Regions from separate parts of the Lysinibacillus sp. CD3-6 genome, predicted to be linked through region 1. Evidence: riboswitches for the same ligand, from Rfam matches in the RefSeq annotation. Region 1 holds a riboswitch; the other holds the start of a gene.

What was found. A riboswitch is a leader RNA that binds a small molecule or an ion and turns the genes downstream of it on or off. The one in region 1 is predicted to bind cyclic di-GMP.
Region 2: linked by a shared signal. The riboswitch ahead of FH508_RS16825 (hypothetical protein) and the one ahead of FH508_RS19415 (NPCBM/NEW2 domain-containing protein) in region 1 are both predicted to bind cyclic di-GMP.

Annotation. Positions count from the first base shown of each region.
Region 1 covers NZ_CP085880.1:3,885,001-3,894,186, forward strand. Annotated here, with positions in the region: gene FH508_RS19410 (ABC transporter permease) at 1-349, opposite strand, end outside; cyclic di-GMP riboswitch class I at 828-911, shown strand; gene FH508_RS19415 (NPCBM/NEW2 domain-containing protein) at 1,150-6,954, shown strand; gene FH508_RS19420 (hypothetical protein) at 7,128-7,424, opposite strand; gene FH508_RS19425 (methyl-accepting chemotaxis protein) at 7,766-9,186, opposite strand, start outside.
Region 2 covers NZ_CP085880.1:3,372,693-3,381,878, forward strand. Annotated here, with positions in the region: gene mreD (rod shape-determining protein MreD) at 1-156, opposite strand, end outside; gene mreC (rod shape-determining protein MreC) at 156-1,067, opposite strand; gene FH508_RS16795 (rod shape-determining protein) at 1,081-2,100, opposite strand; gene radC (RadC family protein) at 2,704-3,375, opposite strand; gene FH508_RS16805 (Maf family protein) at 3,408-4,001, opposite strand; gene FH508_RS16810 (hypothetical protein) at 4,100-4,750, opposite strand; gene FH508_RS16815 (bifunctional folylpolyglutamate synthase/dihydrofolate synthase) at 5,061-6,320, opposite strand; gene FH508_RS16820 (bifunctional folylpolyglutamate synthase/dihydrofolate synthase) at 6,317-7,609, opposite strand; gene FH508_RS16825 (hypothetical protein) at 7,751-8,152, opposite strand; cyclic di-GMP riboswitch class I at 8,241-8,340, opposite strand; gene FH508_RS16830 (valine--tRNA ligase) at 8,466-9,186, opposite strand, start outside.

The DNA.
Region 1 (9,186 bases):
CAAATAGTGGTGAATCGGTAGCAGTGACAAAGGCAACGCTTTGTTGCTTGCCAGCCTCATCATTTATAAAGCCCATTTGAATTGAAAAAGCTACAGCGTCCTTTTGTTTGTTTAACATGTCATTTTGGGTACTGCTATCTATTTTTGACAGATTGTACGTTTCATCTGCCTCCTCATTCATATAAAACTGTCCTGCTGGTAAATCTTTAATTAACGCAGCATTGTCTTGTGATAATCCATTTGCCAAACCTGAAATAATAAAGGTTAGTAAACTCACCAGAAAAACAATGGAACCTAAAATCACAAATCGCACTTTATTTTTCTTCATTTCTTTTAAAGCCAGGTTCATCTTAAAACCCCTCCTATTTCTTTTCACATTTTTAGAATATAGAGCCTACATGAACAGAGCATGAACTGAAAATGAACGGAGAATGAACAAACCATTACAAATGAAATATTGTACCTCATTAAAGTAAAAAACCTTCTACTCATAAAACAAAGTAGAAAGTTAACAGTTCTAAAACCAGAAAAACATGTACAGCAATATTTTAGCATTCCACCATTTTGAAAGTTGTTTTCGCTAATTGTGTACTAATGTCGCCGCTGAAAATATTTTTGTTTATCAACACGTGACAAAAGTAGTTTACAACTAAACTACCCTTCTCTTACTAAAGTAATTTACACCTAACATATTGCCTATCAATAGAATACATTATTATACCATTCAGTCATAAACCTTCACCATTTTACCCTAAAGAAGGGTGGTAAAATATAGGACAAATTGTTCTGTGGTAATTATTTTCACTATGCTATTCTTTATAGTAGAAAAATTGAATAGGCAAACCTAAGGAAATTTAGGGACGCAAAGCTATAGGGACTAAGGTTTATAACTATGTCAGCCAGTTGCCGAAGAGTACATACTACTTTTTGTTTAGTAAGGTCATAAAAAAACAAATTACTGAAAAATATTTTTTTAATATAACTTCTAAAAGATAAATCGTTTATCTTTTAGTTTTTCAGTGCCTATTACAAATGGGTATATTTGTATATTTTTTATATCCTTATTTGAGATAAAGCTACTCTTTTATGAGTAGTTTTTTTATGTACTCCATAGGAAGAAATTCAAAACTTCATAAGGAGGAATGTAATATGAAAGTTGTAAAGATTGTAACCGTGTCTGCTCTAGCTTTAAATTTAGTAGGCGGACCAATGAATGTTTTGGCAAGTGAAAATCCTAATGGGAATATTGTCAAAACTACAGCTGAAGCAAGTACTAAGCATTCGATCGCTTCAGTGAAGAAATTTGATTTGTATGGTAAGGATATTTTAAAAGCATACGATGATGTATTTAAAATGGCCATTACAAACATTAAGTCTATTACGAACAACGGTGGAAAATATGCAAGTTCATCTATTGATAAAGCAATTGATGGCGACATGAATACCCACTGGGAAACTGGAAAGCCAAATAGTGCATCGTTCACAAACGAAGTCGTAATTCAGTTCAATGAAGCAACTACGTTAAATAGAATGATTTATGCAGCTCGTCAATCATCTACAAAAGGCAAAGGCTTTGCCCAACAGTTTGAGATTTATAGCTCAACAACGGATGCAGATGATGACTTTACACTTGTTTCATCAGGTGAATATAAAGGATCTACTGGTGATATCGTTGAAATTCAGTTCCAACCTACAGAATTTAAACGAGTAAAATTCGTATTCACAAAAGCAAATCAAGATTGGGCAAGTGCTTCAGAGTTTCAGTTTTATAAAGAAGATACAATCTCTGACAAAATGGCAACTCTTTTTACTGACGACACAATGAGCGCTGTTAGTGACAAGTTCCATTCGATTGATGCAATCAATCAATTAGATGCTGAAGCACAAGGACATCCGTTCTACGCTCAATTTAAAGAAGATATCGACAATGCAAAAGCACTACTAAGCACCGAAGCAATCGATGCAACAACAGCAGTAACTTCAACATTTAGCCATTTTGCAAACGAAGCCTACTCTCAGTTATTTAGAATGGACTACAAAAACATTAAGAGCATTCGCAATAACGGCGGACACTGGGCTAGTGCTGTTATAGAAAATGCCATCGATGGTAATGTCAATACATATTGGGAAACAAATAGTAGCAACACAGCTACATTCTCAAATGAAGTAGAAGTCGAATTTATAGAGCCTGTAACATTAAATCGCGTTGTCTATGGAGCAAGACCATCGGACCGTAAAGGCTTTGCAGAGGAATTTGAAATTTACGCTTCACAAACATCCAAAGGTGATACTTATGAGCTTGTTGCAACAGGTAAACATAATATGGTTGCTGGATTAGTAGAAGCGAAGTTTGAACCAACAACATTTAAACGAGTGAAATTCAAATTTAAAAAGTCCAATCAAAATTGGGCAACACTTTCTGAATTAGCGTTCTATAAAGAAGATACAGTAAACGATAAGATGGCGAAGTTATTTACAGATGGAACGATGAATACTGTTTCACCAGAATTCAATAGTATCGAGCTAATTCATGCACTAGAAGAAGAAGCAAAATCGCATCCACTATATACTACTTATCAAGAAAACATTGAGTTAGCTAAGAAAGTCATTAAAGGTGAGGTCGTTACAGAAGGAAGAATTATCGTAGCGGAACAACACGGCAACATGGTGAAGCATGCTAACGAAAACTTAAAAATCGGTTTAGGTAATAACCTTCAACCAACAGGGCTTGCTGCCCAACCAGGCGATGAAATCATCGTTTATGTTGACGCAGTGGCAAATGGTCCACTACCTCGCTTATCCTTTACACAACAAGAAGGTGCTTGGAACAGTTGGAGAAGAGATGTCAGCTTAAATGTTGGTAAAAACGTGATTACGGTGCCTGCTATTCCAAAAACTTCAGCTTATAACAAGGCTGTTACACCAGGGGGCACAATTTACATTGATAACCCTTATACAGCTGAACAGCAAGGAAAAGCACCGACATTACGTTTTGAAGGCGTTGAGCGAATTCCTTTTGCAACGAAATCGACGAATGTTGATGAGTTCAAACAATTTTTAATCGACTATAAGAAGAAGTTAGATGAAGACAAAGCGAAGCATCCAAAGGTTGAAGATCGAGAAGTACTTGATATCGTAGAAGTTGTTAGTGACCATTTATTCTGGACAGGTACTGCAACAGGTGCTTATAAAACGTATATTGAAAATGGCTATAGCCCACTACAAACTATTGAATCGTACAATCGTCTAATGGACGAATTATTTAAATATAACGGTTTAGATGGTCATAATGAAAAAAATGATCCGAAATTAATTCGAGAAAATGTACGACTTGCTCAGCCTTATGCATATATGTATGCAGCTGGCGATCATATCGGCACATTAGATGATGTTGTGTCTGATATTTTAGTGCCTATCGAAGAAAAAGGCGGATCATGGGGCGTTATACATGAAATCGGGCACCGTATGGATATCGGCGTAAGAACTTACGGTGAAGTAACAAATAATATGCTACCACAGTATATGTCAGGATTTTACGGCAAAATTGATGAACGTATTCCATATGAGTCGAACATCTATAAAAATGTACTGAAAGAAAACACAAAAGATTATAACGACCAAGGCCTATTTGAAAAACTTGCTGTTTATTGGCAACTTGAAATGTATAGTCCAGGCTATTGGGGTAAATTAAACTCATTATATCGTGAACGTAATGTTTCATTAAAAGATGGTGAACAATCTAAGCAACAATATTTAGTCGAATTCTCTTCAGAAGTACTTGGTTTAGATTTAAGTGAACATTTTGCTCGTCACGGGTTTGTTGTAACTGACGAAACGAAAGAAAAAACAAGCAAATATCCAAAACCAGATAAAAAAATATGGTATTTAAATAATAGTGCATTCGACTATAAAGGTAATGGTTTGAAAGGTAAAGAAGTAAATGTATCATTTGCTGCAAACCAAGCTGCCAAAACTAATACATTAAATTTATCAATCGATAAAGCGTACCAAGAAGATTTCTTAGGCTATGAAATTTATCGAGATGATGAATTAATCGGCTTTACTAGCACTGCACAATTTATCGATAAAAATGTGGATACAACAAAAAATTATACGTATAAAGTGGTTGGTTACGACAAGAAGTTAAATACACTAAAACCAGTAGAGGTTAAGGCATTTACACCTTCCCTTTCTACTGAAGACTTTGTCACTATTAAACTACATCAAGCATTTGATCCAATGGATTATGTAAAAGCAATTTCCTATAGTGGTAAAGATATTACGAAAACAATTAGCATCAAATCCAATACGGTAGATGTTACACAAAAAGGTAGCTATGAAGTTGTTTATGAAATAAATGATGAAGGCATCAAACAAACAAAAACAATGAACGTCAACGTTATAAGCGACATGCAATATATTTCTGATATGACAGCGAAATCGGCAAAAGTAGGTTGGGGCTCATTACAAAAAGATAAATCAATTGCTGGCGGTACCATTACATTACTAAGACAAGGTATGGATGCTACCTACGCAAAAGGGCTTGGTGCTCATGCAAACTCTGAAGTCGTATATGATATTGAAGGAAAAGGCTTTGATTTCTTTGAAAGCTATATCGGCATCGATCAAGCAGCAAAAGGCCAAAAATCTTCTGCTACGTTTGAAGTATGGGTCGATGGTGAAAAGAAATTTGCAAGTGATGTCTTCAGAGCCAATACTGACCATGGCTATGTTAATGTTCCTGTTACAGGTGCAAAAGAAGTAAAGTTAATTACAACGGATGCCAATGATAGCGGCAATTCATCCGACCATACAATTTGGGCAGATGCTAAATTTGGTAAAGACTCAAGTCTCCCGACGTTAACACTATCTGAAGACTTGACTCTCGTTAAATTAAACAGTGAATTTGATGTTCTAAAAGATGTAACTGCCTCTGATATTGAGGATGGCGATTTAAGCAAGCACATCCAAGTAACAACGAATGGCTTCAATACAAATAAAACAGGTATTTACCAAATCGAATATACAGTAACGGATAGTGATCATAACGTTGCAACAGCGACAAGAAATGTATATGTCTATAGCGATGAGAAATTCGCCTCAGATATTGGCTGGAAATCTGCTCAAACAGCGTATAGTACTGTCAACAAAGACAAATCTTCTTCAGGTGGTTCAATAAAAGTATTAACAAATGGAGACGTGAAGGAATTTGCCAAAGGGATTGGTACACACGCAAACTCTGAAATCGCCTATGATTTAACAGATAAAAACTACGATTACTTTGAAACACTTGTTGGTATTGATCGCAATATCGCTGAAAACGGAAATTCTAGCGTGACATTTAAAGTATTAGCTGATGGGCAAGAAGTATATAACAGTGGTGTTATGAAATATCAAACAGAAGCAAAACTTGTGAGAGTACCGCTTCAAGGTGTGAAAGAATTAAAACTAGTTGCTAATGATTCTGGCAATGGCAATGCTTCAGATCATGCAAACTTTGCTGACGCTAAATTCTATCTTTCAAATGGTAAGCCAGAATTAACAATTCCTAAATCAGTCGCAACAACAGTAGGAACGCCTATTAATATCGACGAAACCTATTCAGCAATCGACGCTGAAGATGGTGATTTAACGTCTCAAGTACAAGTTACTGGCTTAGAACAAGTGAACTTCAATCGAGCTGGTCACTACGACATTACGTACACAGTCGTGGATAGTGATGGCAATGAAGTAACGAAAAAACGCACAATTTCTGTAGTAAATATGGAAGATTATCATTACTTAACTGATTTTGAATGGCAATCTACACAAAACAGCTATGCAGCACCTGTTAAAGATATCTCTATTAGTCACCATGCAATCCGCTTAACAGGCGACGATGGTCGTGAGAAAACATATGAACGAGGCATCGGCGCACATTCAAACTCAACCATCATCTATGATTTAACAGATAAAAACGCAGATATCTTCTCTGCTTATGTTGGTGTGGACCGTCAAATGTATGGTTCAATCGGCTCTGTTACATTCCAAGTGTTTGTTGATGGCGAAAAACAATTTGACAGTGGCTTAATGCAATCTCGTGACCCTGAAAAGTACATTGAAGTAAACGTGACTGGCGCGAAAGAATTGAAACTTGTCGTAACAGACGGTGGCAATGGCAATGGCTCTGACCATGCATCATGGGGTGATACAAAATTACACTTTGCTAATGCTGATCGCGTATTCACTGAAGATTTAACAGTATCACTTGAAGATGCGAAAACTATTAACTTAGAAAACTATACAGAAGAATCAATTCAAGCTTTACAAGCGAGCATGGCGAAAGCTGAAGAACTGCTTGCAAATTCACAAGCTACGCAAGCCCAAATCGACCAAGCTTTAGAGGAGCTAACACAAGCAAAAGCTTCGCTCGTAGAAATTGACTTTAATCAAATCATTGCGATTGCCGACAACCATCTTAAAGTGGCTATTCAGCAAACACTTGGACTGTCGGGAGAAATCACTTTAGGTGATATGATTACACTGACAAGTCTACATGCACCAAATGCTCGTATCTCAAGTCTAGAAGGCTTACAATATGCTAAAAACTTAACATCCCTCGATATTTCGGGTAATAGTATTTCAGATTTCTCACCATTGAAAAATCTAAGTCAATTAGACAACATTACTGCACACCCACAAGTTGTGGAAGTATCTAGCTTAACGGGGCCAGAACTAACAGTGGAAAATCTAGTTAAAGGATTAGATGGAAACTATCTAAACCCTTACCAAATAGCACTTAGAAATACGAAAACAATGAAAGAAATTTCAGTAGATGTGGACCAACTTGCACCGAATGCAGACCACTTTACAATCGATCTTTCTCAAGAAGAACAAGGCATGTACATGCTAGTCATTGCGTATAAGCTAAACGCAGATACACTTATCCAATTAACTTATTTTGTAAAAAACTAGCCATGTTGCTGTCATAAAAACTCCTCCCCTTTTAAATAAACGCCTACGGATTGTCCGTGGGCGTTTTTGATTGTAGATAAATGCGTGCTTACAAGAAAAACCCCAAACGTCCCGCTTTGTTGAAGCGTTCCTATTCGAGGTTTAATTCATATTCTCTATTCACTATGCCATCATCAATGAACTTTAATAAGAGCTTCCAAATCTAACTCACTCATTTTAAAATACGTGATAAATCGTTTGGACAAAGCTTGTGTGATGGCCCCACTTTGTTCATCATTCAATGGTTTTGCATAAACTAAGACAACGCCAATATTTTCGTTGTCCTGTTCCAAAGGATTGATTACTACATCTTCTTTCAAAATTAACGCATTGCTCATAGCAACAAAATTTAACACCGTATTTTGCAACATTATTCTTTCTCTTGGATTTAACCCCACAGTATCAATTATTTCAACCGTAACATAATTCATACTTTGCACCTCCATAAAATGCTGTAAAATTTCTTTTTTTATTTTACTATTTTTATTTGACCAAAAAACTTTTTGCAATAATTTCGTTAAAATATATAGGAGGAGTTAAATATGAAAAAGACTATGAAATGACTGCATTAGGCTTACGTTTAATCGGTGTTTCATTTATTAACCCTGTTATTACTGAAGTGGGATGCTATGAGACGGAAAAACTGGCGATATAGTACCATGTAAATAAAGAGTTAGTGTAGAGAAGAACCATATTTACTTCAGCTAAACATCGGAAGAAACAAAATGACGGACAGCACTTTAAGCTGTTCGTCGTTTTTTGTTGTAGTCATTTAGATTTTAAAGTGACTAACAATTGTTTGTAAGTCCATTGCTTGATTGCTTAAATCATTTGCGACTGCGCTTATTTCTTGTAAAGTTGAAAGCTGTTGTTGTGAAGCTGCTTGTGAGCCTTCTGCCTGTTCAGCTGTCGTTTCTGATAAAGCAGCAATTTGTGTGACTGAGGCAGAAACTTGTTCAGTACTTGCGGAAATTTCCTCTGTCACAGCAGAAATGTTTTCAATCTGCGTTCTCATATGATCAACTGCTTGTACAATATCATTGAAAGAAGTCCCAGCATTTTCGATTATTTCGACACCTGTTTCTACTGTATGTAAGCTGTCACGCATTGCCTGCTCCACATTTTTCGTATCCTTTTGTATTTCATTCGTAAGTGTGACAATTTGTCCTGCAGATTTATTCGATTCCTCTGCTAATTTTCTTACTTCATCAGCTACTACAGCAAATCCTTTCCCAGCCTCCCCTGCACGTGCAGCCTCAATTGCAGCATTTAATGCCAGAAGATTCGTTTGTTCTGTAATGCCTGTTATAACTTTTGAAATATGCTCGATATCTTCGGTTTGTTTACTTAAGCGTTGAATAAGTTCAGTCGTTACTTTCGTTGCATCATAAATTGTTGTCATTTGGTCACTTGCCGACTGAATGTTCGTGACACCTTGACTTGCAACATCCGTTGTCTCAGAAGCGGAAGTTCGTAGGACATGTGAAGATTGTGCAATATGTTGTACAGCACTAGCTGTTTCGTCCATTGCGACAGCATTTTCCCGTGCTGATGTTGCAGTCGTCAACGTGTTTTCAGATGCGACTTCTGCTTGATTTGCGATATCAACAGAAGATGCCGTCACTTCTTCCGTTGAAGCACTTAATTGTTCAGCAGACGCACTTAATTGACTAGCGCTTTCTGCAAACTGATTTAAAAGTCTTCTCAAAATATCTTTCATAGAATTAAAATCTACCGCAAGTTGACCTAATTCATCCTTAGAGCGAAGTTGAATATCGTCAGCGGTTAAATCCCCCGCTGCAATTGTCTTTACTCCTTGCTGTAATTGACGTAGGGGTATTGCAATCTTTCTATTCAATACATAAGCAATGCCACTCCCTACTAAAATCGACACTAAAATAATGCTAATAGCGATAAAGAAAGATTCTTTTGCATTTTGATTTGCTTCTTGCTGAGCTTGATCGAAATTGGCTTCAATTAAATCTTTTAACTCATCAGATGCATCTATTGCTTCCCCACGAATAGGAATAACATTTTTCGTGTAATAAGCAGCAGCTGCAAAAACGTCTTCATTTTGATTTAATGCGATGACCTTTTCAAGTTCATTTTCAAACGTATCCACTTTTTCACTTGCATTACTTAACGTTTGTTTCGCTTCCTCTGAATCGAATTGTTCCTTCAGTAAACTCATCG
Region 2 (9,186 bases), 510 kb from region 1:
GCTGTAATAGATGGATATAAATATTAAGTATAGAATTAGAAATCGAGGTACTAGATAATAGACATGCCCGCCCACTTCAATCGGTGACAGCATAGCAAACTCTGGTTCTAGTAAAAATAGCAATACTGCAACAGAGGGAATAAGAAACCGAACCATTACTTTTCCCCCTCTTCAGTAACCTTTTGTGGATTTGTTAAATCTTCATTCGTTGCTTCTCCGTCAGAACCATCAATAACTGTTAATGATCGTTTTGCGATAACAACATTTTCTAATAGAGAAAAATCAGCAGATGGTTTTACATAAGCCATTTTCGTTAAGCCAAAATCATCTGTGCTAACTTCCGTAATTTCTCCGATTGGTACACCTTTAGGGAAAATACCACCTAAACCTGAAGAAACTACTTTTTCGCCTTCCTTCACATTTAAGCTAGAATCGATTCGCTTCATAATGAGTTCATTTCGTTCTTTATCAAAGCCCTCGATTAAACCGTATGCTTCTTTTTCTCCTAAAACCATCGCTGACACACGATAATTAGGATTATTTGTATATAAAAGCTCAACCTCAGAGGTGAAAGGAGTCACTAACGTAATTTTACCGATTAGCCCTTTCGCTGTCATAACTGCCATATTTTTTTCTACACCATGGGATGAACCTTTATCTAAAATAATCTTTTCTTCCCATTGGTCTGGATTTCTAGCAATAACCGTTGCTTGAATAGGATTAAACGCCTTTAAACTTTCTGACTTTGTAAGTTCTAATAGCTTTTCATTTTCAGATTTTAATACCAATGCTTCGGCTTGTACAGCTGCAAAATCTTCTAAGCGTGCTTTTAAACGTTTGTTTTCTTCGTACGTGTTTAAGAGGGAGTCAATATTATTAAAAATACCAGCTATGTAATTCGCCGGCTTCGCAACAATAGATTGCGCGACGCCGACAGTATCTTTAATAATTTGCTCTGGTAAAGTTGCGTTCGTCCGATCTCGTAATGAGAAGCTAATCAATGCCACAAGAAAAACCATGCCCACTAATAGCAGTATTAATTTCTTATTGAAAAAAAAATGTGGCATTGCCTAAACCTCCTTACCCTTTTACTTGTTGTTGACGAATTAGATCAATATGATCTAGAGCTTTACCTGTTCCAATAGCTACACAGTCTAATGGATCTTCTGCAATAAATACAGGCATATTTGTTTCACGGCTAATAACTTTGTCTAAATTCGTTAACAATGCGCCACCACCAGTTAACACAATACCTCGCTCCATCACGTCTGCAGATAATTCTGGAGGTGTTTGTTCTAACGTTTTACGTACACCGTCAATAATTGACGATACCGCTTCACGCAATGAATCTGAAATTTCCTGAGACGAAATCTCAATTGTTTTTGGTAAACCTGTTAAAAGGTCACGACCTCTAATTTCCATTTTCTCTTCTGGGCCTTCAGCGAATGCTGTCCCAATTTCCATTTTAACTGCTTCTGCAGTACGTTCACCAATTGTTAAGTTATACGATTTACGGATATATGAAATGATTGATTGATCCATAGCATCCCCGCCAATACGTACAGATTCACTTGTCACAATACCACCTAAAGAGATTACTGCTACTTCAGTTGTACCGCCACCGATATCAACAACCATAGAACCAGTTGGATCCCAAACAGGTAAGTTTGCTCCAATAGCAGCTGCAAATGGTTCTTCAATTGTAAAGGCTTCTTTTGCACCAGCTTGACGAGAAGCATCGATAACTGCACGTTGCTCTACCGATGTAATACCGTATGGCACACAAATCATTACATTCGGTTTTTTCCAATTTCCGCCGGAATTTTTACAAGCTTCTTTTAAATAATATTCAATCATCGCTGTTGTAATATCATAATCAGCAATAACGCCATCTTTCATCGGACGAATCGCCACGATTGATCCAGGTGTACGGCCAATCATATTTTTCGCATCATTACCAACTGCAACGATGTCTCCTGTTTTTGTGTTTTTTGCTACTACTGAAGGCTCGCGTAAAACGATCCCCTTCCCTTTAATAAAAACTAATGTATTCGCTGTGCCAAGGTCAATCCCGACATCTTTACTACCTAATCCAAACAAATTGTGTACTCCCTTTCTATTTAAGCCATACTATCGTTGACATAAAATCATACCGTTCATTATAACGGATAAATGCAAGAATTTGTAGTGCCACATACCTCATCTTGCAGAAAACTTACTATTTTAATTCCCTCTTAAACTAAAAATAGTACGTATAGATTAGCATATTATTTTTTTTCATGTAAGACAACGCATTATAGGCTACCAATTTTTGTGAATGCTATAGATATTTTTCTACGAATACAATAACGTCATTCAATCAAAAAGGTTCATTTTTTATTAAAATGCTTAAAAACCGTTCAAACTATACTGTCCCTAAAATAAACTAGAAAAATTTATTACCAAGAAAAAACGCATTTCGGAGCATTAACGCCTTTTGTATTCTAAAAAGCTCTGCAAAAATTTTTGCAGAGCTCAGCTTGTTACCAAAGCTATTTAATTTGCAAAATGTTCTGTAGCAAAACGTACTAGCCCCACTATTGCAAGCACAAGCATCATTCCTCTTTCTAATTCGCTGGCGAGTAGCTAGGTAATGGGGTGCCTGCTAAAGGCTGAAGCTTATTTACTAGAAGCTCCAGCAAGGAAGCCTTTAAGCGTACAGTGCTAAAAATAACCTTTTTCTTTTAAGCTAGTAAACTGGTGGTCACCGATGATGATATGATCCAGTAACTCAATACCAATAATAAAACCAGCTTCCTGAATTCTTTTCGTTACCTCAATATCTTCTGGACTCGGTGTCGGAACACCACTTGGGTGATTATGAGCACAAATAATTGAGGCAGCAGAGCGCTTTACAGCCTCACGAAAGATTTCTCTCGGATGTACAATGGACGCATTCAAACCCCCGATAAAAATCGTCTTTTTATGAATGATTTGATTTTTCACATCAAGAAAAAGGACAACAAAATGTTCCTGACTTAAAGAGGTCATATCAGGCATAAGGTAAGCAGCGGCGTCTTGCGGAGAACGAACCGTATATTTATCATCATTTTGCTTTTGAGACAAGCGCCTTCCGAGTTCGATTGCGGCTAATATTTGAATTGCCTTTACCTCTCCAATACCCTTTATGGCGACCATTTCTTCAATTGTTGCATGTTTTAATTGATGCAAACGTTCAAATGTACTTAAAACACGATTGGCAAGGACAAGAACAGATTCTTCCTTCGTGCCTGTCCTCAGTAATATAGCCAGTAGCTCCTGATTGGATAAGCTCTTAGCACCTTGCCGTAATAGTCTTTCCCGAGGTCGATCTGCTAAATGAACGTCGCGAATCATCATATCTGGTATAACATCTATTGGCAATAGCTTCACTCCTTCGCAAATTGGATAATTCGTCGTGCTACCAATTGCGCGAACAACGCTGCAAGTGGTAAGCCCACAACATTGTTATAATCTCCTTCAATTCGCTCAACTAAAAGGGTACCAACTGTTTGAATACCATAACCGCCTGCCTTATCATAAGAATCTCCAGAGGCTACATACGCTTCTATAAGCTCCTGTGATAAAGTATGGAATACAACAGCTGTTTCTTCTAGAAATGTCGTTTCCAATCCATTTGGTTCAATGATGGCAACAGCAGTCATGACCGCATGACGCTTGCCTGATAAACGTGTTAAGTGAGAAATGGCTTCCTCACGTGTTTTTGGCTTATGCAGTAGCTCATTGTCAAAGACGACAATCGTATCCGCACCAATAATCGTTGCATTTGATACTTTTTGAGCGACATCCCGCGTTTTTAAAAGTGCCACACCTTTTACATAATCTTGCATTGTTGTTGCGGTTACGCTTGTCTCTTCTACTTCACTTGTCACAATTTCAAACGGAAGTTCAAGCATCGCAAGCAATTCTTTACGTCGTGGTGATGCGGAAGCAAGCACTAATTTATGATTCGTTTCAAACATTTTTTCACCATTCCTCCTTCTCTCTATCATAACGGAGAAAGTGGTTTTTGAAAATTTTCTAAAAATCAAGATAATGTACTTTTGGCTATATTCTTTACTTAAAATTTCGTTTGAAGACAAGGATTTTTGGATTTGTAATGCGCAAAAATTTGAAGACGGATAATGCTTATATCACTAGAAATAGATGTTGCTGCCTTGCCAATACTTTGCCAATCGGAAGGCAATGTGGAATCATTTGCTGCCTCACTAAAATTTAATTTTTTCGTATTTTTATCTGCTAATACATTTGTTATTTCTGCAATGGTCGGCTCTTTACAACTATCGCCAGTAACATTGAAAACTTTTTTAAATGTTGGAGGATCCTTTAAAAATACTAAGTCACTTTCCTCTGTCACCATACTTGTCCATACATAATATTTACTCTCTACTTCCACAATCGCACTTTCTTGCAGTGTAGGATGTTCTGCTATAAACGCACTTGCACTTTCATAATTAGAAAATACACCTGCTTGACTCGCATAAAACATTGTCGAGGTTCCAGTACCTCCTGCTGTCGGTATTGTTTCTGAATTTCCCTCTACTGGTGCTTCCGTTTCGTTTTTTGCGACCTCGCTATCCTTTTTTAAAGAAAATTGGGTACTTGCCTGGAGAACACCTAAAAAAATGGCTACCCCAAAAAGCCCCACGATGCCACCAATTAGCATTGCGCGCACTATTTGTTTTCTGATTACCTGACTAACAATTTTCATACGTTCATCACCTCTTATTTCAACCTATCAAAATAAACATAAAAAAAGACGAGACTGTTGTCGTCTCGTCTAAAAAATTTATCGCTATAAACTTTCAAAAAACGTCTTTAATTTTCAAAGCTCGTCACATCATGATCGCTCACCTAATTTCGTGCATTTTCCACGTTAAACACGGCTATAGAGCCTGTTTCCACGCTGTGACGCTTTCATAATACATGTGGTTCAACTAACGGAAGGTTACGTTGTTTTCAGTAGAACGATGACGAATTGCTAGTCCTTCTTGTAATTATAAAACTATAATTTGACGTTCCTAATTGTTGGATTGTAGTAACCTACTACGAACCTCTGTTAATAAATATAAAGAGCCCGATACAATTGTTCTGCACTGGTTTTCTGATTGCTGTTGTATAAATTGAATGTAATCACGTAAAACCGCTTTATAGGGTGCATTACTTAGTTCTACCATATTTTTTGCGGACATAGCTCGCGGATTATCAAAATCAACAAAATAAAAACGATCGCTAATTTGCTCAAAGTATTGCAAAACTTCTTTTACATCTTTATCACCTAATATGCCTATAACGAACGTAATGGACTCATCAGGAAATTCTCGACGGACCGTCTCTACCAATTTTTCTGCACTTGCTGGATTATGGGCACCGTCAAAAATAATATAAGGCATTACTTCTTCAAAACGTCCTAAAATACTTGCCATTTTAATACCATAGCGTATGCTTTCTTCGTTGATGGCAACGTCTAATGCTGTAGCTACTTCAAAAAAAGCGGTAATGGCTAATGCCATATTATTACCCTGATGTGGCCCTTTCATCTTACGAGTGAGATTGGCAATACATATGTTTTTTTCTTTATTTGTATAACACTCATCATCATCCATTTGCTCAATTGTAAATTGTTTTGATAGCTCTAAAATTGGAGCATGCTTTGCTTTTGCAACTTTATTAATTATGGCCATCGCCTCTAACGGTACCTCACCAATAACAACAGGACGATTTTGCTTAATAATCCCTGCTTTATGCTCGGCAATACTTTCAATTGTCGATCCTAAAAATTTCGTATGTTCAAGCGCAATACTTGGAATAATGGAGACAATTGGCATTACGACATTAGTACTATCTAGTAAGCCCCCCATACCCGCTTCAATGAATGCCACATCTACATCGCTATGGACAAATTGCAAAAATGCTGCAACTGTTAGTAGCTCAAAATCTGTCAGCTTCCCACTAAGTCCGGCACTTTTCATTTGTTGAAAAACGCAATCCATCTCTTCTTTAGAAATTGGCTCGCTCATTACTTGAATTTGATCATGCACATTTAAAATGCAAGGAGACATAAACTTCCCTACTTTTAAACCATGTTGTTGCGCAATCGACTCTAAAAATGTCAGTGTAGAGCCTTTGCCGTTCGTACCTGCAAGATGCACAATTTGTAGTTTTCTCTCTGGATTTCCCACTAGTGCTAAAGCTTCTTCAATAGCCGTTAGTCCAGGCTTAATGATATCATCACTTGCTAATGCCCATTTTTTCTTATATTGATCAAACTGGGGAATCATCGTGTCTCCTCCTTCAACCACTGTCGAACTTCCGCTATAAAATAAAGTGAGCCAGTAATAACAACAATATCCTGAGGCTCTCTGCTTTTTATAACGGCTTGGACTATTGCCTGCCAATTCGCATCATATTGTTTGTTAATATGTGTTGATAACATCGCTAATTTTTCAGCTGGCATGGCATTCGGCAAGCCAATTTGTGTAAACGACATAGAAGTTGCCACTGCATCCATTAATGCAATACTATTTGCATGATCTTTATCAGAAAGCGCTGCATAAATAAAGTGATATTGATGGTGCGGATAAACTGTCTGAAGCGTTTGAATCAATGCAGCGGTTCCTTCTGAATTATGGGCACCGTCTAGCACAATATTATTTGGAAATTGTTCAAAGCGGCCTGCCCACTGTGCAGTTTGTAGCGCCAGAAGCATAGCCTGTTCTGTTAGTTGAATATGTCCCTGCTCACGTAAAATATCCATTGCTGTTATGGCAAGACTGGCATTAGCAATTTGATGCTCTCCAGCCATTTTTAATTGAATACCAGTTAGTTCAACATTTGCGTTACGATAATTAAAGGATTGCATACCAACCCGTTGATTTTGTGCTACGACGTGAAAATCGTATCCTAAAACAAGACATTTGGCTTGACGTTGTTGTGCAACTTTTTGAATAACAGCAAGCGCCTCATCGTTTTTAACGCCCACCACAACAGGCACTCCTTCTTTAATAATTCCTGCCTTTTCAAATGCAACTTTCGCATACGTATCGCCTAAAAATGCTGTATGCTCCAATGAAATTGTCGTAATAATTGAAACAAGTGGTGTGATCACATTGGTCGCATCTAAGCGCCCACCAAGCCCTGTTTCAATAAGTGCAAAATCTACTTCTTCTTCAGCAAAATACTGGAACATAATAAGTGTTACGACCTCAAAAAAGCTTGGATAGTCCCCATTATAATGCGCTTCAATAATTGAAGCGATATTGTTCATATATTGTAAAAATTGCTCATCCGAAATTTGCATGCCGTTAATCGTCATCCGTTCATTGACACGCGTTAAATGTGGAGAAGTAAAAGCCCCTACTCGATAACCTGCATTCTCCAACATCTCCCTCAATACATTTACAGTAGACCCTTTGCCATTGGAACCTGCTAGATGTATAGTTCGTAGCTTGTTCTGCGGGTCTCCTAAACGAGCCAATACTTCACGCATCATTACTAATGGCTCACGTTTATGATCAACCGCTTTTAATGTAAAAATAAAATCTGTACATGCTTTTATCGTTGTAAACAAAAGAAACACTCCCTCTCACTCTAGTATAAAGCGTGCCAGGCACACAAACAATTCTGACACAATTTTAAAAACACACAGAAAAGCACTGTAGGAGTGATTGTCTGTGTGTTTTTAACTAGTTTTTTGCAAATAAACAGCAAATTAATGTAATTGATGGACGCCTAAAAGCGCACCCATATCGTCTAAAATAATTTTTGCATCATTATTTAAAAGTGGCAATACATCTGATCTTTGCACTAATTCAAATGAGTTTTTTAATGTTCTTTTCAACATTGAAATATCAAAGTTCGAACAATACTCATTAATTTTATTAATCACTAGGAAATCAGTACGTGTTAATGTTTGTTTCACTTCATTTTGCCCGTCGCCATTTGCTAATATATGTTTAATAAGTACACGCCCGCTTGCGTTTAATAGGCGATAGTATTTTGCTTCCGATAGCTTTAGAAGATTTGCCTCTATTATTCCTCTTGCATTCACAAAATCTAAATCATCACAGGCTTTGTTCACCTTCACTACTATTGTTCCAATATTTCCAGACATGAAAAACCTCCAAAATTATTTTCGTAACAAAGAAAAAAGCTATTCTAATCACCATAGAATAGCCATAAAATTAAATGAATTTACATTAAATGGTAACCTGGCAATCATAGTAAAAAAAACAATTCTCTCTTCACCTTAGACCCTAGGCTTTGCTTCCTAACCTTTCGGGTAGTTTGCCTTTATCTATTATACTAACTACATTGTATAATACTATATATTTTTTCCTAACTCAATACATATCTTTTGACGCATAAAAAGAAAAACAGCAGATGACTTTTTCGCCATCTGCTGTTTCAATAAATCATTTTTATGATTACATATTTTTTAGTTCTTCTAAACGTTTTAATACAACGGCATGTTTACCTTCATAGTCCGCTAATTTTTCGCGTTCTGCGTTAACCAATGCTTCTGGTGCTTTTGATACAAATTTCTCATTTGACAACTTACCAGTAACAAGCTTCACTTCTTTTGCCCATTTTTCTAATTCTTTTTCAAGACGAGCAATCTCTTCCTCTAAGTTGATAAGTCCTACAAGTGGTAAGAATAGCTCTGCTCCTGTTACTACGGCCGTCATAGACTGTCCTGGAGCCTCTAAGCCTTCACCAATTGTTAATGGCTCTGGATTACAGAATTTTTCTAAATAGCCTTTATTCGCTTCAAGAATGGCAACGGTAGCTGCATCTTTAGCAGAAATGTATAATGGTACTTTTTTGCTCATTGGTGTGTTCACTTCCGCACGAATATTGCGCACTGAACGTATAATATCCATAAGAAGCTTCATATTGTCTGCTTCTTCAGCAAAGTGAAGGTCTGTACGTACCGTTGGCCATGCTGCAACTGTAATTGACTCACCTTCATGCGGTAAGTGTTGCCAAATTTCTTCTGTAATGAATGGCATAAGCGGATGTAATAGACGCATTGTTTGGTCTAGTACATAAGCTAATATAGAGCGAGTCGTTTTCTTAGCAGCTTCATCTTCACCATTCAATGGTAATTTCGCCATTTCAATATACCAAGAACAGAAATCATCCCAA